Regions from separate parts of the Mesorhizobium sp. M0016 genome, predicted to be linked through region 2. Evidence: predicted binding sites of a transcription regulator. Region 2 holds the regulator's gene; the other holds the start of a gene.

Region 1 (15,290 bases), on a different contig from region 2:
AGACGACGGAGTCCGGGGTGAACCCGTGCTCCATGGCGGTGGCGTAGACGTAAGGTTTGAACGAGGAGCCGGTCTGGCGCAGCGCCTTGGTGGCGCGGTTGAACTGGCTTGCGCCATAGTCGCGGCCGCCGACAATGGCGCGTACCGCGCCATTGGTCTCGATCACTACAACGGCGCCCTCGGTGACGTTGTATTCCTTGCCGAACTGGCGGAGATGGAATTCGACGGATTCCTCCGCCGCTTTCTGGATGTTGGCGTCGAAAGTGGTGTGGGCGACCAGCGAATGCTGGCCGGGCTTGGCGATTTTCTTGACCTCATCGAAGGCCCAGTCGAGGTAATAATCCGGGCTCTTCTGCTCGCCGCGGTCGACGATCTCGGCTGGATGCAGCCTTGCCTGCAGCACCTGGCCTTCGGTCATGAAACCGGAATCGACGAGGTTCGACAGCACCACATTGGCGCGAGCACGGGCGGCGGGCAGGTTGATGTGCGGGGCGTATTTGGTCGGCGCCTTGAACAGGCCGGCCAGCATCGCCGCCTCGGCGAGGTTCAGATCCTTGACGCTCTTGCCGAAATAGAAATCCGCCGCCGCCTCGATGCCGAACGTGCCGCCCCCCATATAGGCGCGGTCGAGATAAAGCTGCAGGATCTCCTTCTTCGACAGATTGGCCTCCAGCCACAGCGACAGGAAGGCTTCCTTGATCTTGCGTTGGAAGGTCCGCTCATTCGACAGGAACAGGTTCTTGGCCAGCTGCTGGGTGATGCTGGAGCCGCCCTGGACGACGGAATTGGCCCGCACATTCTCGAAGATGGCGCGCGACAGGCCGAGCACGTCGATGCCGTAGTGCTCGAAGAAGCGCCGGTCCTCGGTCGCCAGCACTGCTTTGATGACATGGTCCGGCATCTCGTCGACAGGCACGGAATCGCGCTGGATGATGCCGCGCTGGCCAATCTCGTTGCCGTAGCGGTCGAGGAAGGTGACGGCGAAATCGCCCTGACTGCGCCAGTCGCCGGTGGTGATCTGGAAGGCCGGCATCGCGAGTGCGAGCAGCACGACGACGCCGCCGGCGCCCATCGTAAAACCTTCGCTCAGCACCTCGATGATGCCGCGTCGCCAGCCGGTGACTCGGAAGCGCCGCGAAAAAATGGTTGCCGATTCCCAGAACTGGCCGGCCTTGAAGCCGATTTCGTAGAGCGAGGAATCGATCCACGCGTCCACCGCCAGCAGTGCGGCGGCGATCGGACCTCTTCGTCTTGGACGTCGTTCTAAAGGACTGGCCATTCCCGAAACTCACCCAACCCACCTGAGAACCGCAAGCGGGCAATTTCAGGGCGGGCATACCCGGCGAAGACTATTCTTCCATTTCAGCCCGGCTCACAAGGGCAGCCAGGCCACACCGCACGGTTTGTTGAGCGCCGCCCGCATCGTGACGCTGGAGTTCTGCTCCGTCGATGCCGACGCCAGTGGCTTCGAGCCAGACTGGCACAAGGGCCGGCGGGTCGGATTCGTCACCTCAGGCGGCTATGGCTACACAATAGGCAAAAGCGTCGCGCTGGCGTTGCTGGACGACGAATTCGCCGGGGAGGGGACCGCGCTTTGGGTGCACATTGTCGGCGGCGTCGAGCGGCCGGCGCGAATTATTCCGGCTCGCCATACGGCCCGAGGGCAAGGCGATGCGGCAATGAGGAGTTTTGGCCATGGTCGATGACATCATAAGGGAGACCAGGCGCGAGCGCCGGCGCGGGCACACCGGCGTGGCCGGCAGCGGGTCAAGCCGCCACCCGAACTATCGCTCGCTCAAAAACCCGTTCCTGCCGCAGCCGGTGTTTTCGGACGACCAGGTCGCGGCCATCCACGGCACGGCGTTGCGCGTGCTGGAAGAGCTCGGCATCAAGGTGCTGCCGCCGGAGGCACGGGCGATCTACGCCAAAGCCGGTGCGCTGGTAGATGAGGACAGCCAGATGGTGCGCATCGGCCGCGATATCGTCACCGCCGCACTGGCCTCGGCGCCGAAATCCATCCGGGCGCTGGCGGGCAACCGTAGCCGCGATCTCATGCTGGAGCTCGGCTCGATGACGTTCCTCGCCGGGGCCGGGGCGCCCAACGTCACCGATCTCGAACGCGGACGGCGTCCGGGCACGCTCGCCGCTTTCGAAGAACTGACCAAGCTTGTTCAGAATTTCGATGTGCTGCATATGCTCGGCCCCTGGATCGAGCCGCAGGATGTCGACAACCATTTGCGCCACTATGCCGTCAACCGTGCGCAGCTGACCCTGTCGGACAAGTTTCCCTTCGTCTTCGCCCGTGGCACGCCGCAGGTCGAGGACGGGTTCGAGATGATCCGGTTGGCGCGCGGCCTCTCGCAGGACGAGTTCCTTGCCGGCGTCCATTGCTATACCGTCATCAACACCAATTCGCCGCGCCAGCTCGATATCCCGATGGCGCAGGGCATCATCGACTTCGCCAAGGCCGGCCAGGTGTCCATCATCACGCCCTTCTGCCTGGCCGGCGCCATGGCGCCGATCACCGTCGCCGGCGCATTGACGCTGCAGCATGCCGAGGCGCTGGCTGGTCTCGCGCTGGCGCAGATGGTGCGGCCGGGCGCACCGGTGGTTTACGGATCCTTCTCCTCCAATGTCGACATGAAGTCCGGCGCACCGGCCTTCGGCACGCCCGAGCACGTCAAGGCGACGCTGGGCGCCGGCCAGCTGGCGCGCTTCACCGGCCTGCCTTGGCGGTCCGGCGGCGGCAGTGCGGCCAACATTTCCGATGTGCAGGCGGCGCACGAGACGCAGTTCGCGCTGTGGGGCTCGGTGCTTGCCGGCGCCACCGTCTGCATCCATGCCGCGGGCTGGCTGGAGGGTGGCCTCAGCGTCTCCTACGAGAAGCTGATCACCGATATCGAGGCATTGCAGACGGTTGCCGAACTCTGCGCTAGGACCCCCGGCGACGAGGATTCTATCGGCTTCGAGGCGATCGCCGAAGTCCAGCCGGGCGGGCATTTCTTCTCCGCCGGCCACACCATGACGCGCTACCGCACCGCCTTCTACGAGCCGCTGGTCGCCGACTGGTCGAATTTCGGCAGCTGGACGCAGTCCGGTTCGAAGTCGGCCACCGAGCGCGCCACCGGCATCTGGAAGCGGACGCTGGCCGAGTTCCAGCCGCCGGCGTCGGCCGTTGCCACATCCGATGTGCTCGACGAGTTCATTGCCCGCCGCACCGAAGAGGGCGGAGCGTTGCCGATGTCGTGAGGTTGGCAGCCGTCACATCGGCCGCTTGTCGCCGGTCTTCGACGGCTCGCGGCCAATCGGCCCGGCATCGGCCTGCGTGTGCTTGTCGGCGGCGATCCGGCGGATGCGATCGAAGCGGCTCTCCTCCGCCGGCTTGGTCGCGGATACAGCGTTTGGCTTCGGGGCAAATGTGATCATCTGTCGATCTCCCTGTCGTTGCTGACTGGTCTTGACTGACTGACGGAAATTCCTGGCTCGCCGGGGAAATGTCCCCGGCAGCCTGTTCTGATTTATGCCCGCCCAGATTCCCAGGCGGGCAATTTTCGGGCGATGGTCAGTAGCCGCCCATGCCGCCACCGCCGCCCGCAGGCGCCGCATCCTTGGCCGGAACGTCGGTGATCATCGCTTCGGCGGTGATCAGAAGCGCTGCAATCGAGCCGGCATCCTGCAGTGCGGTGCGCACCACTTTCGCCGGATCGACGATGCCCGCCTTGATCATGTCGACATAGACCTCGTTCTGGGCATCAAAGCCCTGATTGTGGTCCTTGCTGTCGGACAGCCTGCCGACGACGATCGAGCCTTCGACACCGGAATTCTCGGCGATCTGGCGGATCGGCGCTTCGAGTGCCCTGAGCACGATCGAAATGCCTGCCGTCACATCGTCATTGGCGCCAGTCAGCCCGGCCAGCGCCGATCTGGCGCGCAGAAGCGCCACGCCACCGCCGGGCACGATGCCTTCTTCCACCGCCGCGCGCGTCGCATTCAGCGCGTCGTCGATGCGGTCCTTCTTTTCCTTCACTTCAGACTCGGTGACGCCGCCGACGCGGATCACGGCGACGCCGCCGGCGAGCTTGGCCAGCCGCTCCTGCAGCTTCTCCTTATCGTAATCGGACGTGGTCTCCTCGATCTGGCCCTTGATCTGCGCGATGCGCGCCTGGATGGTCGCCTTGGTGCCGGCGCCGTCGATGATCGTGGTGGTGTCCTTCTCGATCAGTACGCGCTTGGCGCGGCCAAGCATCTCGATGGTGACGTTTTCGAGCTTGATGCCGAGATCCTCGGAAATCATCTGGCCCGATGTCAGCACGGCGATGTCTTCCAGCATCGCCTTGCGGCGATCGCCGAAGCCCGGCGCCTTGACGGCCGCGACCTTGAGGCCGCCGCGCAGCTTGTTGACGACCAGCGTCGCCAGTGCTTCGCCTTCGACGTCTTCCGAGATGATCAGCAACGGCCTGCCGCTCTGCACCACTGCTTCGAGGATCGGCAGCATCGCCTGCAGATTGCCGAGCTTCTTCTCGTGGATGAGCACGTAAGGCTCTTCCAGTTCGACGCGCATCTTGTCGGCATTGGTGACGAAATAGGGTGAGAGATAGCCGCGGTCGAACTGCATGCCTTCGACGACGTCGAGTTCGGTGTCGGCGGTCTTGGCCTCCTCGACGGTGATGACGCCGTCATTGCCGACCTTGTCCATCGCCTTGGCGATCATGGCGCCGACGCTGGCATCGCCATTGGCGGCGATGGTGCCGACCTGCGCGATCTCGGCCGACGACTTGACCTTCTTGGCCTTCGCCTTGATGTCCTTGACCACGGCGGCGACAGCCTGGTCGATGCCACGCTTGAGGTCCATCGGGTTCATGCCCGCGGCAACCAGCTTGGCGCCTTCGCGCAGGATCGATGCGGCCAGCACCGTGGCGGTGGTGGTGCCGTCACCGGCGAGGTCGTTGGTCTTCGAAGCCACTTCGCGCACCATCTGCGCGCCCATGTTCTCGAACTTGTCAGCAAGCTCGATTTCCTTGGCCACCGTCACACCGTCCTTGGTGATGCGCGGCGCGCCATAGGCCTTGTCGATGATGACGTTGCGGCCCTTGGGGCCGAGCGTGACCTTCACCGCATTGGTGAGGATCTCGACGCCGCGCAGCATGCGGTCGCGCGCGTCGGTGGCGAATTTGATTTCCTTGGCAGACATTTTTTTCAATCCCGTTGGTGTGGTGAAGCAAGCGGCTCGCCGGAGCCTGGCAAAGCCAGGCCGGTCAGGCAGCCTTCTTGGCTTTGACGCTCTTCTCGGTGACGACCGTCCCGCTCTTGCCGATAGCGGCCGTCTCGCTCTTGCCGATGACGCCCATAATGTCGGCTTCCTTCATGATCAGCAGGTCCTCGCCGTCGATCTTGACCTCGGTGCCCGACCATTTGCCGAACAGGATGAAGTCGCCGGCCTTGACGTCGAGCGGAACAAGCGCGCCGTTTTCGTCGCGTGCGCCCGGCCCAACGGCGATGACTTCGCCTTCCTGCGGCTTTTCCTTGGCATTGTCGGGAATGATGATGCCGCCCTTGGATTTGACATCGCCTTCGGCGCGCCGGATGACGACGCGGTCGTGGAGTGGCCGAAACTTCATGAGAACTTCTTTCTGGGGCCGGCATAGGCGACCGCGCCGTTCTTATAGGCGTGTTGGCACTCGATAGATAGGAGTGCCAAAAATTATTCGTGGCCAAAATTAAATATTAAAAAGTATTATGATGTCTGCAGGGTTCGAAACGTCGCGAGGCGCCTAGATATTTCAAAAAATTGAATTTCGAGGCAAAAGTGGCTATTTATATCGTAAGTTCGATTTCACAATTTCAGGCACGAAGGAGATTTAGGCGATGGCCGAAGGCAATCAGAGCATCATGGAAAAAGCTGAAGCCCGCTTCATGGACAAGCAGAAGAAGACGGCCGAGCGCAACAAGGCAACCTCCGACTACATGTCCGAAGCGAGGGCCAGGGAGATCAAGACAGCAAGGCTCAGGGAATTGCGCCTGGCCAAGGAAGAGGCCGACCGCGTCGCGGAAGCCTTGAACCCGACACCGAAGAAGAAGCGGGCGACAGTCAAGAAAGCCGCCGCCGCGCCGAAGGGGGGCACGTCATGAGCCTGACATTCCCCAATCCAAGTCGCTTCTATGACGAGGCCGGCAAGCGCATCCGCTTTGTCGGCCACGACGGCATGTTCCAGATTTCCTTCTCTGTCGCAGCCGATGCCCTCTCGAAGGCGCCATCAGGGACGGCGACCGCGGAAGCCACCTATCTGGCGGCTTTCGACACCGCGTCCAGCTCCATCCATGACGTTGCCAGCAAGGCCTACGCCCGCACCCGCAAGAGCATATATGTGCTCACAGCCGCGGATTTCGGTTAGCGCGCGTTCGTCTTGCAATCAGAGCGGCTGAGATCAGCGTGCGTCAGGACTTGCGGTCGGCTTTTGCCCGCCGCTTGACGTCCCGGCTGTTCAGGCGGTCGGCCATCGCTTCCGCATCCCGCAAATTCATGGCCACCATCACCTGTTGCTTAAGCTCGACAGGCTGGCCGGTGAAGATGTCGAAGATAGTCCAGCTCTCGGGCTCGTCCATGCGCAACGCGTAGCGGTTTGTCATATCGGCATCAGGCCTTTGACATGAAAAATGCCGCCGCCAGGATCAGGATTGTCCAGGCCACCACCGACAGCTTCAAGGCCAGGCCGCCATGCATTGAAAGTATCTCGCGCATGCGCAGGGCCACGGTCCTCTTCGACAGGGCGGGTGCTGCCGCAATCGCGACCGGGGGCTTGACGCCGAGCTTTCCAAAAGCCGGCAGCAGCGGTGGCGTTCGCATGAAATGACCTCGAATTGCCGGAGAAAACAGGGCTCCTCATAACACCCTTCTTGAAACTCCCCGCATGCCAAATAGAACCCGGTCCGTGAAAGGGCCATGCCGCCCGATTCGCCGCCTTCCATCAGGCGGATCGTCATCTGGCGAAATCCGTGCAACGCGGTTAGGTTGCGCGCGAAACTGAGGTTGTTCAAAGCGTGACAGGCGAACGGAGACGACGATGACGGCGCCCGGCGATTTGCTGCAAGCCTTGTTCATGAGATTGAAGAGCGATGCCTCGCTGACGGCGCTGCTCGGCGGCGCCGGGTTGCGCGAGCAGGCGGCCGACAGTGCCGCCTTCCCTTATGTGACCTATGGCAGGACCAGCGCATTCGATCTGGACACCGGCGCCGACAATGATGACGACCAGCTCATCACGCTGCATGTCTGGTCGAAGGCGCAAGGCGAGGCCGAGACGCGTCTGATCATGGACAGCATCCGGGCGCGCCTTGACGGCGCCGCTTTCGCCACCGGCTCGCGCGACCAGACCCGCCTGTCCTTGGAGTTCGCCGAGGCCCGCTACGACGAGGACCTGGCGCTCTACCACGGGGTGCTGCGGATACGCGCCCTCACCGAGCAAAGTGATTGAAGCAACCTAGATTTGCGCCTGGATCTCGGCCTTGTCGATGACTGACCACACCTCGCGGATGCGACCCTCTCCGAATTCGTAGAAAACATTCTCAGCGAACGACACGCGCTTGCCGTTCACCGGCAGGCCGAACAGCACGCCCTTGGGATGACAGTCGAAATGCAGGCGCGCCGCCACGCGCGGCGGCTGGCAGACCAGCAGTTCGATGTTGAAGCGGAGGTCGGGAATCGCCTCGAAATCGCCTTCGAGCATACGGCGATAACCCGACAGGCCGAGCATTTCGCCATTGTGCTGCACCTCGTCGCCGACAAAGTCTCCAAGTTTCGCCCAGTCCTGGGCATTCAGGCAAGCGATATAGCCCCGGTAAAGGTCGGCAAGGTCTTTATCCGTCATGGCGCACTCCGATGATTTGGCGTTTCCCGCGCTATTTAGGGCGGCCCTTCAGAATGGTCTCGCCTTGACCTGTTCCCAATCTGGCTGCGAATTGAGAACCTGCGCGCAAACACCATAGCCGCGCAGCCGGTTTTCCGGTTATGAATCCATTGCCCGGTCTGAGGGACTGGGCGGTAGGATCGCATTCATTCGTTGCGCGCGCAGGGGGTATTGCGGGGATGGATTTTCACCCGTTTACCGTTCATTTCACGTTCAGCACAGTTGCGTTACAACGCCGACCATGAAAACGCTTCGCTCTCATGTCAGAACCGCGATACTGGCGCTCACAGCGGCCGGCCTGTTGGCGTCGCAAGCGACGCCGGCAGCCGCGGCGGATTGCTACGCGATCGGCCAGCAGGTTGCCGAGCAGAATGGCGGCACGCTGGCCAAGGCTTCGCAGACGACGCGTGGCGGCCAGGAGGTCTGCGTCATCGTCGTGCTTGTGCCGGGCAAGGACGGCCAGCGTCCGCGCCGCTCCGAGATCGTCGTCCCGGCGAACTGATCCAATCTTCCCCCTTGCAGGGTCGTTTCCCAGACCACCGGAATCGGCCTATAGCTGACCCATCAACAGGCCTGACCGATCATGCGCGTACTCGTCGTCGAAGATGACAAGGATCTCAACCGGCAACTGGCCGACGCGCTGGTCGATGCCGGCTATGTCGTCGACCGCTCCTATGACGGCGAGGAGGGGCATTTCCTCGGCGACACCGAGCCCTACGATGCCGTCGTGCTCGACATAGGCCTGCCGCAGATGGACGGCATCAGCGTCGTCGAGCGCTGGCGCCGCAACGGCCGCAAGATGCCGGTGCTGATCCTGACAGCGCGCGACCGCTGGAGCGACAAGGTGTCGGGCATCGATGCCGGCGCCGACGACTATGTCACCAAGCCGTTCCACATCGAGGAGGTACTGGCCAGGGTGAGGGCGCTGATCCGCCGCGCCGCCGGCCATGCCTCGTCCGAGCTCACTTGCGGGCCGCTGCGCCTCGACACCAAGGCCTCCAAGGCCGATGTCAACGGCGTGCCGCTGAAGCTGACCTCGCATGAGTTCCGCCTGCTGGCGTATCTGATGCACCATATGGGCGAGGTGGTGTCGCGCACCGAGCTGGTCGAGCATCTCTATGACCAGGATTTCGACCGCGATTCCAACACCATCGAGGTCTTTGTCGGCCGGCTGCGCAAGAAGATGGGCATCGACATGATCGAAACCGTGCGCGGCATGGGCTATCGCATGCGTGAGCCGGAGGCGTAAGGCGGAACCGCTCCCCATACCAGCAAGGAAGCCTTTTTCGGCGCGGCTCTGGCCTCGCTCGCTGGCCTTCCGCGTCATCGGCTTTTCCACGATCTGGGCGATCCTCACCCTGATCGTCATCTTCACTCTGATCACCACGCTCTACCGCCAGGCCAGCGAGCGCGGCTTCGACAGCCTGCTGTCGGCGCATCTGTTCAATTTGATCGGCTCCGTCGGCGTTTCCGAAACCGGCCAGCTCACCGGCGCTCCCGACCTTGGCGACCTGCGCTTCTCGGAGCCGAATTCGGGCTGGTACTGGTCGGTGGAGCCGGCTTCCGAAGGCGTGCACGGCAACCTTCATTCGTCCTCGATGACCACGACGATCCCGTCGCCGACCGTTGCCGAGGTGCCTTTCAATTCCAGTTTCCAGCGCAGCTATTCCACCGACGGCATCGGTGACGAGGAACTGCAAGTGTTCGAAAGCGAATTCGTCCTCGATGCCAAGAACCGCGCCGCGCGCTTCCGCGTGATGGGCAACAAGACCGAGCTCGAGCACGAGATCGCCACCTTCCAGGGCCGCCTGTTGACCTATCTCAGCCTGTTCGGCGTCGGCATGATCGCCATCAATGCGATCGCTATCCTGCTCGGCCTCCAGCCCTTGCGCCGGGTTCGCAACGCGCTTGCCCAGGTGCGCGAAGGCACGGCGCAGCGGCTCGATGGCCGGTTTCCCGCCGAGATCGAGCCGCTCGCCAACGAAACCAATGCGCTGATCGAAAACAACAAGCGCATCGTCGAGCGCTCGCGTACGCAGGTCGGCAACCTTGCCCATTCGCTGAAGACGCCGCTCGCCGTGCTGATCAATGAGGGCCGGGCTCTAGGCGGCGCCAAGGGCCAGCTCATCGCCGACCAGGCGGCGTCGATGCAGAAACAGGTCGACCACTACCTGCAGCGGGCACGGGTCGCGGCGCAGCGCGACAGCGTCGTCTACCGCACGCCGGTGACGCCGCTGGTGCAGCGCATGGTGCGCGTGCTGCAAAAACTCAAGCCTGATGTCAGCCTGTCGCTTACGCTGCCGGCGGCCGACATCGTCTTTGCTGGCGAGCGCGAGGATTTGGAGGAACTGCTCGGCAACCTTCTCGACAATGCGATGAAATGGGCGAAGAGCACTGTTGCCGTATCCGTCACGCCGGCCGCAGCCGGCCTGTTCGAGCTATCGATCGAGGATGACGGTCCCGGCATCCCCGAGGACAAGGCCCGCGATGTCTTGAAACGCGGCCGGCGCCTCGACGAGACAAAGCCGGGAACCGGGCTCGGACTTGCCATCGTTGCCGACCTCGTCAACGAGTATGGCGGGGCGCTGGCGCTGGAACGCTCCACGATGGGCGGGCTGAAGGCGGTTGTGCGCTTGCGGAGCTTGCAATGATGTACTGCCCAGGGCCAATCGACACGGCCGAATGCCTGTGTTATGGCGGCCCCTCGATTGCACAAAAGCCGTTAAAAACGGCCAAATTTCCGACAAATGTCAATAGTATGACGTCCTGACGCCCCCGATGACGCGGCCCCCAGCGCATCCCGTTCAAGAAAACCGGTTGTTGCCATGAAGATTCGCGTTGCGCTCGTTTCCGCACTGCTCGCTCTTTCCGGCTGCGGAACGCTGGGCAAGGGCAGTGGCCCGGATATCTCCATCACCAATCCGCCCGCGTCACCTCCCTCGGGTGCCAAGGTCGCGACGACGATCATCTCGGCCATGGCTGGCGGGCTCGTCGGCGGGTCGATCGGCAGCGGCCTGACCAGCACCGAGAAGCGCAAGGCGCTCGAGGCGGAGTACAAGGCGCTCGAATATACCGCGAGCGGCCAGAAGGTGACCTGGAAGGGCGACAGTTCGGCCCATTCCGGCGAAGTCGTCGCGGCCCAGCCCTACCGCGTCGGCTCGCAGGATTGCCGCCAGTACACCCATACAGTGTTTACCGGCACGGGCGGCCAGACCGCGCGGGGCACCGCATGCCGCAACGCCGACGGCAGCTGGACGCCGCTGACCTGAACATTGGGCCGGGGTCGGAATCCCGTCAAAGCGTCGCAGCGACCTCATGTTGTGAGAGCAGGGCTCTCGCTCTATTGGAAGAACCATGCTGTTCTGGGTCATAGCCGCACTCCTCACGCTGGGCGCAAGCCTGGCGGTGCTGCTGCCGCTGACCGGCGGCGGCACGGACGCTCCGACCAGCAGCGACCATGACCTCGAAGTCTATCGCGATCAATTGGCCGAGCTCGAGCGTGACGCCGCGCGCGGCCTGATCCAGCCGGCGGAAGCCGAGGAGGCGCGCGCCGAAATCGCCCGCCGCGTCCTTCGGCTGGGAAATGCCGGCCAGGCCGATGCCGCGACGCTTCAGCAGCCGTCAAAGGCGGCCAGGCTGGTGGCGACATCAGCGGTGCTGATGGTCCCGCTGCTCAGCTGGGGCATGTACAGCCAGCTCGGCTCGCCCGATCTGCCGTCGCAGCCGCTTGCCGAACGGCTGGCCAAGAATCCGGCCGATAGTTCGGTCGATGAGTTGGTGGCGCGCGCCGAGGCCCATCTTGCCGCCAACCCTGGCGATGGACGCGGCTGGGACGTGCTCGCCCCGATCTATCTGCGCCTGCAGCGCTTTCCCGATGCCGTGACCGCCTATCGCAATGCCATCCGCCTCGATGGCGACACGGCTGCCCGCGAGGCCGGTCTCGGCGAAGCGATTGCCAATGCGGCCGGCGGCATCGTTTCGGCCGATGCGCAATCCGCTTTCGAACAGGCGCTAAAACTCGACCCGGCAAACGCGAAAGCCTCGTTCTATTTGGCGATGGCGCTGGCCCAGGAAGGCCGCATACCCGAGGCAACCACGGCTTGGCAGAAAATGCTCGATTCCCTGCCGCAGGATTCGCCATGGCGCGGAGCTGTCCAACAGGCACTGGCCGAGGCCGCCAACCGCAGCGTCGCGTCAGGAGAGCCCGCCAAAGGCCCCGACGCCGCAGCCGTCGATGCCGCCTCGTCGATGGCGCCGCAGGACAGGCAGGCCATGATCGAAACCATGGTCGCCGGCCTCGACGAAAAATTGCGGCAAAATCCGCGCGACACGGAAGGATGGATGCGGCTCATTCGTTCCTATGTTGTGCTGGGCAAGGCCGACCAGGCGCGGGACGCGCTGCATCGCGGTATTGCCGTGTTTGGCGCCGACAGTGAGGAAGCGAAGAAATTCACCGCCTTTGCCGCCTCGCTCGGCCTGACGGCGACGGAGTAGGACATGACGCGCAAGCAGAAGCGATTGTCGGTGATTGTCGGAGGTCTTGCCTTCCTCGGCGCCGCCACCGGGCTGACCTTCTATGCGTTGGGCCAGAAGGCCTCCTATTTCTATATGCCCGCCGATCTGACCACCGCCAGCTTGCAGCCGGGACAGCGCATCAGGCTCGGCGGCCTCGTCGAAAAGGGCACGGTCGTGCGCGGGCAGGGCGCGACGGTTGCGTTCTCGGTCACCGACACGCACAAATCGGTCAAGGTCAGCTATACCGGCATCCTGCCCGATCTGTTCCGCGAGGAGCAGGGCGTCATCACCGAAGGCAGCTTTGGCGCCGACGGCGTTTTCGTCGCCGACAGCGTGCTGGCCAAGCATGACGAGCGCTACATGCCCAAGGAAGTCGCTGACGGGCTGAAGGCCAAGGGCGTGTGGCAAGAGAGCAAGAGCCAGTAATGGTTGAGACCGGACACTTCGCGCTCGTCCTCGCCTTTGTGCTGTCGCTGGTGCAGACGCTGGTGCCGCTGATCGGCGCCCGTACCGGCAACCAGAGGCTGATGGCTGTCGGCGGTCCCGTCACGGTCACAGGCTTCGCGCTCACGGCGCTATCGTTCGCAGCACTCGCCGGCGCCTATGCAAGTTCCGATTTCTCGGTGGCGAGCGTGTGGGAAAACTCGCATTCGCTGCAGCCGCTGATCTACAAGATCACCGGAACCTGGGGCAATCACGAAGGCTCGATGCTGCTCTGGGTGCTGATCCTGACCTTCTTCGGTGCGCTGGTCGCTGTCTTCGGCTCCAACCTTCCGGCGACGCTGCGCGCCAATGTGCTGGCCGTGCAGGGGGCGATCGGCGCCACCTTCTTCCTGTTCATCCTGGCGACATCCAATCCGTTCACCCGGCTCAATCCGGCGCCGATCGAGGGCCGCGATCTCAACCCGGTCCTGCAGGATCTTGGCCTCGCCATCCATCCGCCGCTGCTCTATCTCGGCTATGTCGGGTTCTCTATCTGCTTTTCCTTCTCGGTCGCCGCCCTCATCGAAGGCCGCATCGATGCCTCCTGGGCGCGCTGGGTGCGGCCGTGGACGCTGGTCGCCTGGATGTTCCTCACCGGCGGCATCGCGATGGGCTCCTACTGGGCCTACTACGAGCTCGGCTGGGGCGGCTTCTGGTTCTGGGATCCGGTCGAAAACGCCTCCTTTATGCCGTGGCTGGCCGGCACGGCTCTTCTGCATTCGGCGATCGTCATGGAGAAGCGTTCGGCGCTCAAGATCTGGACGCTGCTGCTTGCCATCCTCACCTTCTCGCTGTCGCTGCTCGGCACCTTCCTGGTGCGCTCCGGCGTGCTGACCTCGGTGCATGCTTTCGCCACCGATCCGACCCGCGGCATCTTCATCCTGTGCATTTTGACGCTGTTCATCGGCGGCTCGCTGGCCCTGTTTGCGCTGCGCGCCTCGCGGCTGACGGCCGGCGGCCTGTTCCACCCGATCTCGCGCGAAGGCGCACTCGTCCTCAACAATCTGTTCCTGACCACGGCCACGGCCACCGTGCTGGTCGGCACGCTCTATCCGCTGGCGGTCGAAGCGCTTTCGGCCGGCAAGATCTCAGTCGGCGCCCCCTTCTTCAACCTGACATTCGGCCCGCTGATGGTGCCGCTGCTGGTCGTGGTTCCTTTCGGACCATTGCTCGCCTGGAAGCGCGGTGACCTCTATGCCGTCGCCCAGCGCTTGATGGCGGCTTTCGGCGCCGCTCTCCTGGCGATGCTGGTCACCGGGCTGTTCATCGACGGCGCGTCGGTGTTCGCCGCCCTTGGTGTCGGCCTCGCCTGCTGGCTGGTCTGCGGCGCGCTCACCGACCTCGCCGTCAAGTCCGGCTTTGGCAATGTGTCGCACGCCATCATGCTGCGCCGTTTCGCCGGCCTGCCGCGTTCGGTGTTCGGCACTGCACTTGCCCATCTCGGCCTCGGGCTGACGACGCTCGGCATTGTCGGCACGCTGTGCTTCGGCACCGAAAGGATACTGTCGATGCATGCCGGCGAGAGCGTCGAACTCTCCGGCCACACGCTGCGTTTCGACGGCCTCTTCCCGGCGCAGGGTCCGAACTACAGCGAGCAGCGCGGCCGCTTTTCCCTGATCGGCGCCGATGGCGGCGTTTCAGCCGAAATCACCTCGGCCAAGCGCTTCTTTCCGGTGCGGCAGACGACGACGACCGAATCCGGCATCGAGACGATCGGCTTCAACCAGCTCTATCTGTCGCTGGGCGATGAAGGCACCGATGGATCCGTCGTGGTGCGCCTGTGGTGGAAGCCGCTGGTGACGCTGATCTGGGGCGGAGCTCTGGTGATGATGGCGGGAGCCGCAATGTCGCTGCTCGACCGTCGCCTGCGGGTTGGCGCACCCTCGCGCCGCCGCAAGCAGGCAGCCTCCATGCCGTCGGCAGGCGCGCCGTGAGCACCAGGTTCTCGTTGGCCTCGCTCACCCTGCTTCTGGCGCTGCTGTTTGCCGGCGCCGCGCAAGCGGTGAAACCGGACGAGGTTCTCACCGATCCGGCGCTCGAGGCGAGGGCGCGGCTCCTGTCGGAAGGCCTGCGCTGCATGGTCTGCCAGAACCAGTCCATCGACGAATCCGATGCAGACCTCGCCCGCGACCTGCGCATCCTGGTGCGCCAGCGCCTGGTTGCCGGCGATACCGACCAGCAGGTGATGGACTATATCGTGTCGCGCTACGGCGAGTTCGTGCTGTTGAAGCCGCGCTTCAGCCCGCGCAACGCCTTGCTTTGGGGCACGCCGGTGCTTCTGCTTCTAGTCGGCGGCATTTTCATTGTGCTGACCACACGCTCCCGCCGCTCGTTGGCAACCAAGGCGCTGAGCGCCGAGGAACAGGCGGCGCTGGACAAGATGCTGAGCGA
Region 2 (15,290 bases):
AAACGGCGAGGCGTCTGCCTTCAGCGCATCGAGTTTTTTCTTCAAATCGGTGGCGCTCCTGGCTGTGAAGCCCGTGCCGACGCGGCCGGCATAGTGGAGCTTGCCGCCCTCGTGGTAGCCGACCAGCAGCGAACGCAGGCCGCGGCCGGTCTTGTCCGAGGGCAGATACCCGCCGATGACGAATTCCTGGCGGGCCGTGCATTTCGACTTCACCCAGCTTGGGCCACGGCCGCTGCGGTAGGGCGCATCGGCGCGCTTGGAGACGATGCCTTCAAGGCCCATGCGGCAGGCGTGCTGCAGCATGATCTTGCCGGGCTCGGCGAAATGGTCGCTGAAGCGGACGGGGGCATTTTCGGCCGTCTCGCCGAGCAGCTCCTGCAGCGCCTGCTTGCGCTCGACCAGCGGCTCGCGGCGCAAATCGTTGCCGTCAAGCCGCATAAGGTCGAACACATAGTAGGTGAAGCGGTCGGTTCGATTGGCGGAGAGATCCTGCTGAAGCAGCGAGAAAGACGAAACGCCGCTGTCGGCGAGCACGACGATCTCGCCGTCGATGATGGCGTCGCTGCATTTCAGCTGGGCCAGTTCCGCGACGATCTCAGGGCCGAATTTCTCCGTCCAGTCGAGGCCGGTGCGGGTCAGCAGCCGCACCTCCGTGCCGGCGATCTGCGCCTGCATGCGGTAGCCGTCGAATTTGACCTCATGCAGCCAGTCCTCGCCGGGCGGCGCCTCGCGCTCCAGCGTCGCCAGTTGCGGCTCGACGAAGTCGAGGCGCTTGCCGGCTTTCGCCTTGCTGGATGCCGCAGGCTTGTTGGAGTGCCAGACCTTCGGCTTCTTGCCGTCGGCGGTCTTGCCTTCCGCGACCTCTTCGATGGTCAGGCCGGACTTCACCGATTTCGGTGCGTCCTTCAGGATATCCTCGCCGGGGCGGGCGGCGGCATCGTCGGATTTGATCAGCAGCCAGTTGTCGCGCTTTTCGCCAGGGCGGGGTCTTAACCTGACCAGATGCCACCGCCCATTCAGCTTCTGGCCGTTGAGTTCGAAGTCGATATGGCCCTTCTTCATCGCCTTGGCGGGGTCGATCTCTGGCGTCCATGTGCCTTCGTCCCAGACGATGACGGTGCCGCCGCCATACTCGCCCTTGGGAATGGTGCCCTCGAAGCCGGCATAGTCGATCGGGTGGTCCTCGACATGCACGGCCAGCCGCTTTTCGTGCGGGTCGAGGCTCGGGCCTCGCGTCACCGCCCAGCTCCACAACACGCCCTCATGCTCGAGGCGGAAATCATAGTGCAGCCTGGTCGCGTCGTGCTTCTGGACGACGAAGATGCCGCCGGGCTGCTTGCCGCGCGCGACCTTGCCCCCCGGCTCGGCCGTCTTCTTGAAATCGCGCTTGGACTGATATTGTTCGAGGCTGGCCACGGCGCCGACCCTCAAGCCGACTTGCGCTTGGGCGCAGAAGCTTTCGCCTTGCCGCTTTTTGCCGCCGGCTTGGCCTTCTTCGCCGAGACTTCCGCCTGGCCGCCATCGGACAGGCTCTTCTTCAGCGCGTCGAACAGATTGACGACATTGGACGGCTTGGGCGCGGCCTGCGCTTTCGGAGCCTTCTTTCCGGCCTTCTTGGCGCGGATCAGTTCGAGCAGCGCGTCCTCAAACTTGTCCTCGAATGTCGACGGATCGAACTTCCCCTTCTTCTTGTCGATGATGCGTTCGGCCATATCGGTCATCTCCTGGTCGGTCTTCACCGCCTTGATGTCGCCGAAGATGCTCTCCGGCTCCCGCACCGTGTTGCCGTAGCGCAAGGTGGTCAGCACCATGCCTTTGCCGCGCGGCTCGATGACCACGGGCCGCTCGCGGCTATAGAGCACGACGCGCGCCAGCCCGGCCATCTTCTTGTCCGCCATGGCATCGCGGATGACGGCAAAGGCCTCCTCCGACACCTTGTCGGCGGGCGTGACATAATAGGGCGTGTCGAGATAGATCTGCTCTATCGAGGCTTTGTCGACGAAGCCGTCCAGCGCCATCGTGTGCGAGGACTCGATCTGCACCGCTTCGATCTCTTCGTCCTCGATATGGACGAACTCACCGGGGCTCACCTCATAGCCCCTGATCTCGTCGCCATCGCCCAGCGGCTTGCCGGTTTCAGAATCGACATAGATGCGCTTGACCGTGTTGCCGGTCTTGCGGTTGAGCACCCGGAACGAAACTTTTTCGGCGTGGGTGACGACGTTGGTCAGTTCGACAGCGCAGGTGACCAGCGACAGTTTCAGATAGCCCTTCCAGGCGGGGCGAGGTGCCATGGCGAACTCCTGCGCGATGCGGTTAAAGCGAGAACGGGCAAGGCCCGTTCCGGTTCCGGGCGCGCAACCAGGGGCATTTCGGCAGCGAGCATGGAAATTTCGAGAGGCTCGCCAAATCTGAAACAGAACCGCGCTCAAGCGACATCCAGACGAAACATATGTGATGCAAAAGTCACAATGCCGGAAATGGCGACGAACCACACCGAAAGACCCCCAAACAGCCGCATTCCGGCCACGAAGCATGGGGTTTTCGACCAAAGATTAACATCGTGTTCACCGACTATTCACGCCTCGACGCTATGATCCCCGCAATCGGACGGGACATCCGAAAATCGGGACAGGGACTTGAGTAAAATGAAATTCTGGGGCCACATCGCCGGCTATGCCGCCGCCATCCGCGAGTTCATCGCGCCGACCTATCGGCCGGAGCGCTACTACATGCGCGGCCCGGGTCCGGCCTGCGCCCGTCGCGGCAGCTCGCTCGGCGCGCATTGATCATGACATTCGAAACGCGTCACGACAGCCGGATCTGCAGACCGGAGGCCGATCCCCGCGCAACCACCTATCGCGCCGAGCGCCCCGCGCTGGCCGCGAGAAGCCGTGCGACAACGCCGCGGCTTTGATCCCGCTGCCGGCGGGCTTAGTGTCTGAAGACACAAGCTGCCGGACGTCCCGTGACTTCTTCTCCTGAACCCTTCGATGCCAGCCAGCCATTGATCGTTTTCGACGGCGTCTGCGTGCTGTGCTCGGGCTTCGTACGCACGGTGGTCGGGCTCGACCGCAAAAACCGCTTCCGCTTCGCCACGGCGCAGTCGCCCTTCGGCGAGGAGCTGTTCCAGAGATACGGGCTGCGCACCGACAGCTACGAGACCAATCTGGTCCTTGTCGGCGGCGCTCCCTTCATGCGGCTGGACAGTTTCATCGCGGTGATGGCCGAACTGGGCTGGCCGTGGCGGGCGGCGAAAGCGCTGCTGCTCATCCCGCGCCCCTTGCGTGACTGGCTCTACGAACGCATCGCCAAAAACCGCTACGCCATGTTCGGCCGCAAGGATAGTTGCGAGATCCTGTCCGCCGCGATACGTGCGCGCATGATCGGCTAATCGCATGTCACCCAAAAGTGACCTCGGTCTGGGAAAACGACATACGCAAAAAGAGCGGCGAGATGAGGCTTCTGGTCGTTGGCGGCTATGGCATTTTCGGCGGCCGCATCGTGCAATTGCTGGAGAGCGAGCCACGCCTGATCCTGCTCGTCGCCGGGCGCTCACTGGCCAAAGCCGAGGCCTGGTGCAAAACCCGCACCGGCGCGGCGCCGCCGCTCGTGCCGACGCGCTTCGATCGCAACGGCGACGTCGCGCAAGGCCGGCCTGTTCGTTCGCGCCTCAGTCCGGCAGCGCCGCGACGGCGACGATCTCGATGACGATGTCTGCCTGGGCAAGCGCTGCGACGCCGATTACCTCCGAAGGCGGCGGATTGTTGTCGCTGCAATGCTTCGGACAATGCTCGGCGAAAAACGCGTCCAGCACGTCGAGACGAAAATTAGGCGAGCTGAGGACGCCGCCGTCGGGAAATGGCCCTTTGACGAAAAAGGTCAGCCTGATGAGATGGTCGAGCCCGCTGCCAAGTTCTTCCAGATCCGATTTGATGTTGCCGAGAACTTCCCGCCACTGCGCCGCGGCATCGCCGGCGAAGCCGCCACCCTTCTTGCCGGCCGGATCGTAGTCAGCCGATGTCGCGGTGTTGCCGCAGAGATAGACGGTGCCTTTCGCACCGCTGACGACCGTGCCTTTGCCCCATGGCATCAACCGGCCGTTCTTGAATTTCTTGTGGGTCACGAGTTCCATTCTCTTCTCCCACGCCTCGTGTGACGTGCCCGCCAACGACAGAGGATAGTGCTGTGCGGAGCCACGGCCAGTCCGCTGCCGGTCATCCGCCAGCAGACGAAGAAACATCTGGTCCTTGCGAAATCTCCTGGCGGAGGCGAAAGTTTTTTCTGAAGCCTGTCGAAATCGGCCGCCGCCGCGCGACATACGTCTGGCCCCGCTAGGACGCGGCCTGCGAAACCACGGGAGAAGACCCATGCGATACATGCTTTTGATCAACAGCGACGAAGCCGCGCAGGCGAACACGCCAATCGAGAAGGCTCAGCAGATGAGCGCAGCATATGCCGCCTATACCGAAGCGTTGAAGAAATCCGGCGCATGGCTCGCCGGCGAACGGTTGCGCCCGACCCAGGCGACCACCTCGGTGCGGATCACAGACGGCAAGACCAACGTGATCGACGGCCCCTATGCCGACACCAAGGAGCAGCTTGCCGGCTTCTACATGATCGAGGCGGCCGATATCGATACCGCCATCGAGTGGGCGGCGCGCTGTCCGGCGGCGAGCGCCGGCACGGTCGAGTTGCGGCCGATCTGGGAAATGGCCGACTACATGCCCAAGAAATGAAACCGTGATGGACAATCGCCCGGAGATCGCGCGGGCGGCGGCCGAAGCGGCCGCCCGGCAGAGTTACGGCAAGCTGGTCGCCTGGCTAGCGGCGCGCACCCGCGACGTGGCCGGCGCCGAGGACGCGCTGGCCGAGGCCTTCGCCGCGGCGCTGGAGCGCTGGCCACAGACCGGCGTGCCCGACAAGCCGGAAGCATGGCTGCTGGCCGTGGCGCGCCGGCGGCGCGTCGACGCGGTGCGCCGTCGGCTGACCAGCGAGGCGAGCCGCGACCATCTCAAGCTGATGGCCGAGGAGATGGAGGCGAGCATGGAAGACGAAGACCTTCCCGACGAACGTCTCAGGCTGATGTTTGCATGTGCGCATCCGGCGATCGAAGCCAGCGTGCGGGCGCCGCTGATCCTGCAGACCATTCTGGGTTTCGACGCGGCGACGATCGCCTCGGCCTTCCTGGTTTCGCCGGCGACGATGGGCCAGCGTCTGGTGCGCGCCAAGAGCCGCATCCGCGAGATCGGCATTCCGTTCCGCGTGCCGGATCGCGCCGAACTCGGCGAGCGGCTGGGAACGGTGCTGGAAGCGATCTACGCGGCTTTCGCCGAAGGCTGGACCGACCCGGCAGGGACCGAGACGAGAGCGCGCAATCTGGCGACCGAAGGCATCTGGCTCGGGCGGCTGGTGGCATCGCTGATGCCGGACGAACCGGAAGCGCTCGGCCTGCTGGCGCTGATGCTGTTTGCCGAGGCGCGCCGCCCGGCGCGGCGCGATGCGGCTGGAGATTATGTGCCGCTCGCCGGCCAGGATTGCCGTCTTTGGGATCACGCGCTGATCGACGAAGCCGAGGCGCTGCTGGGCCACGCCGCCACCATGGGCGTCATCGGCCGCTACCAGCTCGAAGCGGCGGTACAATCGGTGCATGCGACGCGGCGACGGACCGGCCAAACCGATTGGGCGGCGATCCGTAACTTCTACGATGCGCTGTCGGCGATATCAGGCTCGCCGGTGATTTCGATCAACCGCGCCGTGGCGATTGCCGAGGCCGAAGGGGCGGCGGCAGGACTGGCGGCGCTCTACGTGCTGGGCGACGACAAGCGGCTCAACGACTATCAGCCCTATTGGGCCGCTCGCGCCGGCCTGCTGGCCAGGCTCGGCAATGCGGCGCAAGCGGTCGAAGCCTATGACCGGGCGATCGGCCTTGAACGCGACCCCGCCGTGCGCCGCTTCCTGCAGGCGAAACGGGCGATCCTGCGAAATTGAAGCGTCCGTTCAGGCCGGCCACATTTCATGCGTGGTGTTGAGCCGTTTCATCAGCGGATGCGCGCGCAGCGCCGACCATAAGCGTTCGATGTTCGGCCAGTCGGCTCGCGCCTTGTCCATATCGGGGTGCCAGGCCACCAGCATGACGAGGTAGATGTCGGCCAGCGACATCGCGTCGCCGACCAGCCAGCCGCGCCCCTCGAGGGCTGCATCGACAATGGCGAAGCCGCGGTCCATCTCGGCAATGGCTGCCTGCTTGACGGCTTTCTTGCCGTCGGCATCGGTGGTGTAGCGATGGGCATAGTAGAGGCGCAGGATGGCGGGGTAGAGCACCGATGACATGAACGCCATCCAGCGCAGGAAACCGGCGCGATCCGGCGATCCGGCGGCCGGCGCCAGACCCGCCTCCGGATGGCGCTCGGCAAGCAGGATGCAGATCGCCGCCGATTCGGTTATCGATTGACCGTTGGGCAAGGTCAGCACCGGAACCTGGTTCAACGGGCTGATGTCGAGGAAAGCCGGGTCCGGCGAATCCTTCTTCGGCACATCGATCTGGTCGAATTGCGCGTTTGCCAGCGCCAATGCGGCCTCGACGACAAAACCGCCGCTGCCTGGGCGCGTGTAAAGCTTGTACATGTGATTCTCCCCCTGCCCGCGCGAAGCAGGCCGGGGCGATTTGACCCTGAAGCCGCCTCCCGCTCAAGCCGGTGGCGGACGCCACGGCCGGGTTTTCTGCGGTCCAGCCATGAGACTTCCGATGTCGGAGGGACAGCACCCCCGATGCCCGGCAGGGCAGAGGGGGGTGCGAAGGATCGCCGCCTATCCAGTTAAGACGTTAAGCCCCCAGCCCGTCGAACAGGATCGTCGACAGATAGCGCTCGGCGAAGGACGGGATGATCACCACCAGGTTCTTGCCCTTGTTCTCCGGCCGCGACCCGACGGCGATGGCGGCCTGCAGGGCAGCGCCCGACGAGATGCCGACCGGCACGCCTTCAAGGCGGGCGACGAGGCGGGCGTTGGCGACCGAATCCTCGTTGGAGACCTTGACGATCTCGTCATAGATCGAGGTGTCGAGGATCTTGGGCGCAAAGCCGGCGCCGATGCCTTGGATCTTGTGCGGGCCGGGCTGGCCGCCCGACAGCACCGGCGAGGCCTCCGGCTCGACGGCGACGACATGCACCGAGGGCTTGCGTTGCTTCAGCACCTGGCCGACGCCGGTGATCGTGCCGCCGGTACCGATGCCGGCGACGAAGATGTCGACCCCGCCATCGGTGTCGTTCCAGATCTCCTCGGCGGTGGTGCGGCGGTGGATCTCCGGGTTGGCCGGGTTTTCGAACTGCTGCGGGATGACGGCGTCAGGCAGGGTGGCGGCCAATTCGTCGGCCTTGGCGATGGCGCCCTTCATGCCTTTCGGCCCTTCCGTCAGCACCAGTTCGGCGCCGAGCAGCGCCAGCATCTTGCGGCGCTCCACCGACATGGTTTCGGGCATGGTCAGGATCAGCTTGTAGCCCTTGGCGGCGGCGGCGAAGGCGAGCGCGATGCCGGTATTCCCCGAGGTCGGCTCGATCAGCGTCGTCTTGCCGGGTTTGATCCGGCCCGACGCTTCCAGCGCCTCGATCATGGAAACGCCGATGCGGTCCTTGACCGAGGCGATCGGATTGAAGAATTCGAGCTTGGCAAGAAGGTTGGCAACGACGCCCTTCTCCTTGGCGAACTTGTCGAGCCGCACCAGCGGCGTGTCGCCGATCGTCTCGGTGATCGAGTTGTAGACACGGCCGCGGCCGGGCACGCGCGCGGAAGGCTTGTTCATTGGTTTCGCTCCCAAATCAGATCAGGCAATTGGCGTCGGCGGACAGAATAGGGCTTTCGCCCGCGCAAGATAGGCTGCCGGCCGAAAATATCGAGTGGGCCGCTTGCTGAAAACGCTTGTCCCCTCAAGCCGCATTTTCCGGATGGACCGATCGGCGGAATGGATGGGCCTGAACCGATCTACTGACGTGCGGCAATGGCAGCGGCCGCGCCCACCATGAAGCCGGCGGCGGTGCGGTTCAGCGCCTTCAGCGCGCGTGGCGATTTCAGGAACCAGCGCGCCTTGGCGGCCAGCGCAAGATATGGCACCAGCACCACGAAGAGCACAATGACGGTGAGCGCGACCAGGATGCCGTAGTCGGCGAGCGTGATGGTCTTCAGGTCGACGATGGTCGGCGTGATGGCGAGGTAGAAGATCATCGTTTTCGGGTTGCCCAGCGTGACGGCGAGGCCGGCAAGGAAGCTCGATACCAGGCCGCCCTTGCCTTTCCTGGCCTCGACAGTCTCGGGCGTGATCCCGGCCGTCCAGAAACGCCAGCCGAGGAAGGCGAGATAGGAGACGCCCAGCCATTTGATGGCGAGAAACACCATGCCGAAGCTTTGCGCGACAAAGGCAAGGCCGAGCACCACCGCGGTGAGATAAATGAGGTCGCCGAGCATCAGGCCGAACGACATCGCCAGCGATGAGCGGAAGCCGGATCCGAGCGCCCGCGCCACAAGCGCGGTGACGCCGGGCCCGGGAATGGCGGCGGCGATGCCCAGCGCAGCACTATAGGCAAGGAAGCCGGCGAGGGTCATGACGGTCGCACCTCGTGAAACGACTCTGATGCCATGAAAGCCTGCAACGGCAAAACGGATTCGATTGCGCCAAGCAGGGCATGAAAGCCGGTCATCCTCGCCTGAAAGCGAGAGATGGTTCACTTACGCCCCGAAGGCGGTCGGCTATCTCGCATGGCTCCGAACGGCAGGAGCACCCATGTTAGCCAAAAGACTTCACATCCAGCTCATGAAGTGGATGCCCAACAACTATTCCGAAGCACGCGGTCACGTCCACGAGCTGGAATGGTATCTGTGGTTCGAGGGGCGTCAGGCTTTCAGCCTGTTCGACAAGGGCGATAGCGATGTCGTTCCGCAGACTGGATATTTTACCGACAGCCGGAACCCTGGCGCCTACCCCGTTCGTCCGATGATCTATCCGCTGGTCGTCAACAACCGCTTCAAGGTGCGGCTGGTGGCGATCGAGCGTGACGGACCGCAAAAGATAGACCCCGACGACACCGCCAAAGGCGAATTCTACATCGACCTCGACACCAAATATCCGCCGGTCTCGGACTGGCGCATCATTGCTGCCGATCCGCGCAATACCGACCTCAACGTGGAAGCGTCGTTCCAGCTGCAATGGCTGGACTATGTCGATACCGCCGAGATTGCCGAGGATGGCCCGCCACGCATCATCGACAAGTCCAACTATCCCTATCCCTGGGGCGCCAATGTGATGGTGTTCGAGCACTGGCTCGGGCTTGGCCGCAAGGCGCCGCTCAAACTCATCGACCCGAACCGCGCATCGCGCCGCGAATACCGGATGATCAATGGCAATGCGGCCCGGCGCATGGTGCAGGACCTCTATCGCTTCAACGTCAACCAGCTTGGCGTCGCCAACGACACCATCAGCAGTGTTTACGTGCCGAAGCTCAATGCCGGCCACGTCACGGTGACCCTTTACGAACACGATTTCAGCGACGGCCGCTTCGCGCAAGGGGCGAAGAAGTCCTTCGGCTCGGTCGGCCTCTTCAATCTCAGGGATACCGGTTTCGATGACCGCGTCTCATCGGCCGAGGTGATCCATACCTATCCCAAGGTGATCCATCGGGACGTGCATTGGGGCCGGATTGCGCTGTTCGCCGGCTCAGGATGGGCCATCGACATGGGTGATGCGCCAGATGGTGCCGTTGCCATCCTCGGTGACGATAAGCGCGCCGTCCCTGGCCACCGCGACGCCGACCGGCCGGCCCCAGACGGCGTCGTCGGAGAGGACGAAGCCGGTGATGAAATCCTGGTACTCGCCGGTCGGCTTGCCGTGGCTGAATCTCAGCCGCACCACCTTGTAGCCGGTCCTCATACCACGGTTCCAGGAGCCGTGCAGGGCGACGAAGGCGTCACCCTTGTACTCTGCCGGGAAATTGCCGCCGCCATAGAAGGCGATGTTGAGCGGCGCCGAATGCGCCTGCATCAGCACGTCGGGCACGGTGACCGAGCCGGCGAGGTCTGGGCGCGCGCCCTCGTGACGCGGGTCCTCGTTGGCGCCGATATAATACCAGGGCCAGCCATAGAAGGCGCCGTCCTTGACTGAGGTGGCATATTCGAACGGCACATCGTCGCCGAGACCGTCGCGCTCGTTGACGACACACCACAGCGCGCCGGTGGCCGGTTGCACGGTCATGCCCGAACAATTGCGCAGGCCGGTGGCGAGGATGCGGCCATTCTTGCCGTCGGGGCCGAAGGCCAGCACGTCGGCACGGCCATCCTCGGAACCCCAGGTGGCGCCGAGTGGCTGTGATTTTGCCCAGGCGTCAAGGCCGCCCTTCGGTGCCTTCTGCATGCCCTCCGCGACGTTCGATCCGGAGCCGACCGAGAGATACAGCGTCTTCCCGTCCGGCGAGAAGGCGATATCGCGGGTCCAGTGGCCGCCGGTAGGGATGTCGGAGACAATCGTCTCCGGTTCGACGGAGGCTTTAAGGTCGCCGTCCCGATAGGCGTAGCGGACCACGCTGTCGTTGTTGGCGACGTAGACCCATTGCGGCTTGTCGCCAGGCGGGTAGAAGGCGATGCCATAGGGCTGGTTGAGATTGTCGGCAAAAATGCCCTCTTCGGCCGGCTTCGCGCTACCCTTGGCCAGCCGATAGACGCGGATCTGGTTGGCGTCACTGTCGGCGACGAACAGGTCGCCGTTCGGCGCCACGCGCACGACCCGCGGATTGGAAATGCCGGAAGCAACCAGTTCGGCCGAAAACCCAGGCAGCAGGACGGGCTTCGCGCCCTCGGGCCGATCGCCAAGGCCGGCGCTGTTGGAGGCGGATTCGGTGATGTTGGGCTTTTGCAGATCATCCGGCTTGATCAGCCGGCGCACACCTGGCTTGTCGGCCGTCCAGTCGCCGAAAGCGTCTTTGCCGGTCAGCAGCGGTTGATCGGCCTGCTGGGCGAAGGCGCTGGTGGCCAGAAGCAGGGCAAGGCCTGCCAAGCCGGCAATCCGGATCATGCTGTTCTCCTCGAACTCGCGCCGGTCGGCGCGTCATGCACAAGGGAGATATTGTGCGGCCGCCGCAAAAGAGAAGCGTGCGCGCGCGCAGATTCGGCGAGAGAACCGCTCAACTTTCCTGTTCGACGTCGAGATCGTCGTCGAGACGCTTTTCCAATGCGACGAGATCTTCCGGCAGCGGCAAGCCCATGGCGCGCATTTCGCGCAGTTTTTCGCGCAGCTGCTCCTGGATTTCGTGCTCGTCCTCCGGCTGGTTGACCATTTCTTCGAGCAGCATGCTGATCTGGGCCTTGAACGATTCAAGCGCCATTCTGCGCCCTCCTTTACGGTGATCCCGGCTTTCGAATTATCTTAACATCCGGGTAATCAATTGCGCAGTGTAGTCGACCATAGGCACGATGCGGGCATAATTCAGCCTGGTCGGGCCGATGACGCCGAGCGCGCCGACGACGCGGGCGTCCTTGTCGCGGTAAGGCGCCACGACCAGCGACGAGCCGGAGAGCGAGAACAGCTTGTTTTCCGAGCCGATGAAGATCCGCACGCCGGGGCCGTCCTCGGCGAGGTCGAGCAGCTGGATCAGCCCGTCCTGCGTCTCCAGATCCTCGAACAGGTGGCGCAGCAATTCGATATCGGCCTGGGCGGTGACGTTTTCGAGCAAATTGGCGCGGCCGCGCACGATAAGGCGCGCCGGCAGGCCGCTATCGGCGCCGGCCCACACCGCCAGGCCTTTCTCGACCAGATCCTGCGACAGCGTGTCCAGCGCTGCCCTGGTCTCGTCCTTGATGCGGGCGATCTCGATGCGCGCCTCGGCGAGCGTGCGGCCCCTGATATGGGCGTTGAGGAAGTTGGAGGCCTCGTGCAGCTGCGAGACGGTGATGCCGGCCGGCAGGTCGACGACGCGGTTCTCGACATCGCCATTCTGCGACACCATCACCGCCAGCGCCTTGGTCGGCTCGAGCTGGATGAACTCGATGTGCTTCAGCGCCACCTCGTTCTTGGTGGCGAGCACTAGGCCGGCGCCGCGCGACATGCCCGACAGCATCTGGCTGGCCTCGGTCAGCATGTGTTCCAGCGTCGCGCCCGAGCCGGAGGCGCGCACCTGCGCCTCGATGACCCGGCGTTCCTCGTCGGAGAGATCGCCAAGCTCCATGAAGGCATCGACGAAGAAGCGCAGGCCGGTCTGGGTCGGCAGGCGCCCGGCCGAGATGTGCGGGGCATAGATCAGGCCGAGATGCTCGAGGTCGCTCATCACGTTGCGGATGGTGGCCGGCGACAGCGACGACGGCAGGATGCGCGACAGGCTGCGCGATCCCACAGGCTCACCGTCCTTCAGATAGGATTCGACGATGCGCCGGAAAATGTCGCGCGAACGCATGTCGAGCGATTGCAGCGCGGGCGCCAGCAGACTGGGTTCGGTGACTGCCTTGGTCATTCGAGCCAAAAACCTCCGGCTCAAGGATATAGACTTCCATCGCCCCCGCGCAACCCAGCGTCTGTGCCAGATCGCCCGGCCTTTTCCTTTGCGCCATGGGCTGCATGCGTCTACAAGCCGCCGACGCAACCGTAAAAGAACAGAAAGAGGCCTCGATGCGCCCTTCTAAACGCCAAGCCGACGAAATGCGCGCCATCTCGTTCGAGCGCGGCGTCTCCAAACACGCCGAAGGCTCGTGCCTGGTGAAATTCGGCGACACGCATGTGTTGTGCACGGCAAGCCTGGAGGAAAAGGTGCCAGGCTGGATGCGCAATTCCGGCAAGGGCTGGGTGACGGCGGAATACGGCATGCTGCCGCGTTCGACCGGCGAGCGCATGCGCCGTGAAGCCTCGGCCGGCAAGCAAGGCGGCCGCACGCTGGAAATCCAGCGGCTGATCGGCCGCTCCTTGCGCGCCGTTGTCGACCTGCAGGCACTGGGCGAACAGCAGATCACCGTCGACTGCGACGTCATCCAGGCCGATGGCGGCACCCGCACGGCCTCGATCACCGGCGGCTGGGTGGCGCTCTACGATTGCCTGCGCTGGATGGAAGCGCGGCAGATGGCCAGTGTTGCCAAGGTACTGAAGGACCATGTCGCGGCAATTTCCTGCGGCATCCATGACGGCCAGCCGGTCATCGACCTCGACTATATCGAGGATTCATCTGCCGGCACCGACGCCAATTTCGTCATGACCGGCAAGGGCGGCATCGTCGAGATCCAGGGCACCGCCGAGGGCGAGCCGTTCTCGGAAGGGCAGTTCGCGGAGCTGATGGGCCTGGCAAAGAAGGGCATTCAGCGGCTGGTGAGCTTGCAGCAGATGGCTGTGGCCTGATTGAATTTAACGTGATGACGTCGGCGATCCTTCACACCCCCCTCTGGCCTGCCGGCCATCTCCCCCGCAAGGGGGGAGATCAGAGGTCGCTATCGTTTTCGCCAACCATCAACGTTGAGACGCCGCCAGCGGAACTGCCAATCTCCCCCCTTGCGGGGGAGATGCCCGGCAGGGCAGAGGGGGGTGCCTGATGCAACCCTCCGCTATTCTTGAGTCAGCGCTTTACGTCACGGATCTCGCCGCTGCCGAAGCCTTCTACTCCAACGTCCTCGGCCTCCCTCTCCTCGGCAAGGTCGACGGCCGCCATCTCTTCTTCCGCTGCGGCCCGGGCGTGCTGCTGGTCTTCAACGCCGAAGCCACCAAAATCCCGCCGGCGCCCGATGCGCGGCTGAAAGTGCCGCCACATGGCACGGTCGGCGAGGGCCATCTCTGCTTTGCCGCAAGTGCGGATGAACTCGCACAGTGGAAGGCGCAACTTGAGGCGAAAAACATCGCCATCGAAAGCGAATTCGAATGGCCGCAGGGCGGGCGCTCGATCTACATACGCGACCCCTCGGGCAATTCGATCGAATTCGCCGAGCCAAGGATCTGGGGCCTTTGATGCATTCTCTCGATGGAAAGAAGATCGTCGTTGCCAGCCACAATGAAGGCAAGCTGCGCGAATTCGCCGACTTGATGGGTCCGTTCGGCTTCGAGGCGAAGTCGGCCAAGGACTACGGCCTGCCGGAACCGGAGGAGACCGGCACCACCTTCGAGGAAAACGCCTACATCAAGGCCTTCGCCGCGGCTAAGGCGACCGGCCTGCCGGCGCTGTCGGACGATTCGGGCCTGTGCGTCGACGCGCTCGACGGCGCTCCCGGCGTCTACACCGCCAATTGGGCCGAAGCTCCCGATGGCAGCCGCGACTTCGGCATGGCCATGCAGCGCACCGAAGTGGCCTTGCAGGAGGTCGGCGCCGCCGAGCCAGCGCAGCGCAAGGGGCGGTTCGTCGCCGTCATCTGCCTGGCCTTCCCCAATGGCGAGGCTGAATATTATCGCGGCGAGGCTGAGGGAACGCTGGTGTGGCCGCCGCGCGGCGAACTCGGCTTCGGCTACGACCCGGTGTTTTTGCCCGACGGTTTCGAAAAGACGTTCGGCGAGATGAGCGCTGAGGAAAAACACGGCTGGAAGCCCGGTCAGCCGACGGCGCTGTCGCACCGCGCCCGCGCCTTCCAGAAATTCGCCCGCGCCAGGTTAGGCTCAGCTTAATGTCGCTGGACCGCAGCCCGGGCTTCGGCGTCTACATCCACTGGCCGTTCTGCGCGGCCAAATGCCCGTATTGCGACTTCAACAGCCATGTCCGTCACCAGCCGGTCGACCAGGAGCGCTTTGCCCGCGCCTTCGAGACCGAGCTGAAGACGATGCGCGAGCGGACCGGGGCGCGCGAGGTGACCAGCATCTTTCTCGGCGGCGGCACACCGTCGCTGATGCAGCCGCAGACGGTGGCGGCGGTGCTGGACGCCGTGGCGAAGAACTGGACGGTGCCCGACGGCATCGAGGTGACGCTGGAGGCCAATCCATCCTCGGTCGAGGCCGAGCGCTTTCGCGGCTACCGAGCCGCCGGCGTCAACCGCGTCTCGCTCGGCGTGCAGGCGCTGAACGACAAGGATCTGCGCTTTCTCGGCCGACTGCACAATGTCGACGAGGCGCTGCATGCCATCGGGCTGGCACGCGAAATCTTTCCGCGCCTCTCCTTCGACCTGATCTACGCCCGCCCCGGCCAGACGCTGGACGACTGGCAGGCGGAGCTCGAACAGGCGATCGGCCATGCCGCCGACCATCTGTCGCTCTACCAGCTGACCATCGAGGAAGGCACGCCGTTCCATGCGCTGCATGCGGCGCACAAGTTTACCATTCCCGACAATGACCGGGCCGCCGATCTCTATGCGCT

What was found. Region 2 encodes HrcA, which represses chaperone genes, less so after heat shock. Its sites were predicted from a motif close to GTTAGCACTCNCNNNNNGNGAGTGCTAAC; they were not measured.
Region 1: a site for HrcA is predicted at 5,671-5,699, ahead of NKJ88_RS27970 (co-chaperone GroES). Genes of this name have one in related genera too.

Annotation. Positions count from the first base shown of each region.
Region 1 covers NZ_JAMYVM010000027.1:25,318-40,607, reverse strand. The annotation lists gene NKJ88_RS27995 (transglycosylase domain-containing protein) at 1-1,279, opposite strand, end outside; gene NKJ88_RS27990 (glycine cleavage T C-terminal barrel domain-containing protein) at 1,407-1,706, shown strand; gene NKJ88_RS27985 (trimethylamine methyltransferase family protein) at 1,696-3,249, shown strand; gene NKJ88_RS27980 (hypothetical protein) at 3,262-3,426, opposite strand; gene groL (chaperonin GroEL) at 3,563-5,191, opposite strand; gene NKJ88_RS27970 (co-chaperone GroES) at 5,256-5,618, opposite strand; gene NKJ88_RS27965 (hypothetical protein) at 5,866-6,129, shown strand; gene NKJ88_RS27960 (DUF1488 family protein) at 6,126-6,392, shown strand; gene NKJ88_RS27955 (hypothetical protein) at 6,436-6,603, opposite strand; gene NKJ88_RS27950 (hypothetical protein) at 6,635-6,844, opposite strand; gene NKJ88_RS27945 (DUF3168 domain-containing protein) at 7,062-7,469, shown strand; gene NKJ88_RS27940 (ester cyclase) at 7,476-7,862, opposite strand; gene NKJ88_RS27935 (hypothetical protein) at 8,143-8,403, shown strand; gene NKJ88_RS27930 (response regulator transcription factor) at 8,485-9,150, shown strand; gene NKJ88_RS27925 (ATP-binding protein) at 9,134-10,552, shown strand; gene NKJ88_RS27920 (RT0821/Lpp0805 family surface protein) at 10,727-11,170, shown strand; gene ccmI (c-type cytochrome biogenesis protein CcmI) at 11,256-12,395, shown strand; gene ccmE (cytochrome c maturation protein CcmE) at 12,399-12,842, shown strand; gene NKJ88_RS27905 (heme lyase CcmF/NrfE family subunit) at 12,842-14,833, shown strand; gene NKJ88_RS27900 (cytochrome c-type biogenesis protein) at 14,830-15,290, shown strand, end outside.
Region 2 covers NZ_JAMYVM010000002.1:383,543-398,832, forward strand. The annotation lists gene ligD (DNA ligase D) at 1-1,416, opposite strand, end outside; gene ku (non-homologous end joining protein Ku) at 1,428-2,294, opposite strand; gene NKJ88_RS04735 (hypothetical protein) at 2,640-2,789, shown strand; gene NKJ88_RS04740 (thiol-disulfide oxidoreductase DCC family protein) at 2,969-3,394, shown strand; gene NKJ88_RS04745 (hypothetical protein) at 3,457-3,711, shown strand; gene NKJ88_RS04750 (RidA family protein) at 3,674-4,135, opposite strand; gene NKJ88_RS04755 (YciI family protein) at 4,371-4,739, shown strand; gene NKJ88_RS04760 (RNA polymerase sigma factor) at 4,747-5,991, shown strand; gene NKJ88_RS04765 (glutathione S-transferase family protein) at 6,001-6,627, opposite strand; gene cysK (cysteine synthase A) at 6,827-7,801, opposite strand; gene NKJ88_RS04775 (LysE family translocator) at 7,981-8,598, opposite strand; gene NKJ88_RS04780 (hypothetical protein) at 8,780-9,556, opposite strand; gene NKJ88_RS04785 (PQQ-dependent sugar dehydrogenase) at 9,707-11,056, opposite strand; gene NKJ88_RS04790 (hypothetical protein) at 11,166-11,366, opposite strand; gene hrcA (heat-inducible transcriptional repressor HrcA) at 11,403-12,488, opposite strand; gene rph (ribonuclease PH) at 12,644-13,360, shown strand; gene NKJ88_RS04805 (VOC family protein) at 13,551-13,961, shown strand; gene rdgB (RdgB/HAM1 family non-canonical purine NTP pyrophosphatase) at 13,961-14,608, shown strand; gene hemW (radical SAM family heme chaperone HemW) at 14,608-15,290, shown strand, end outside.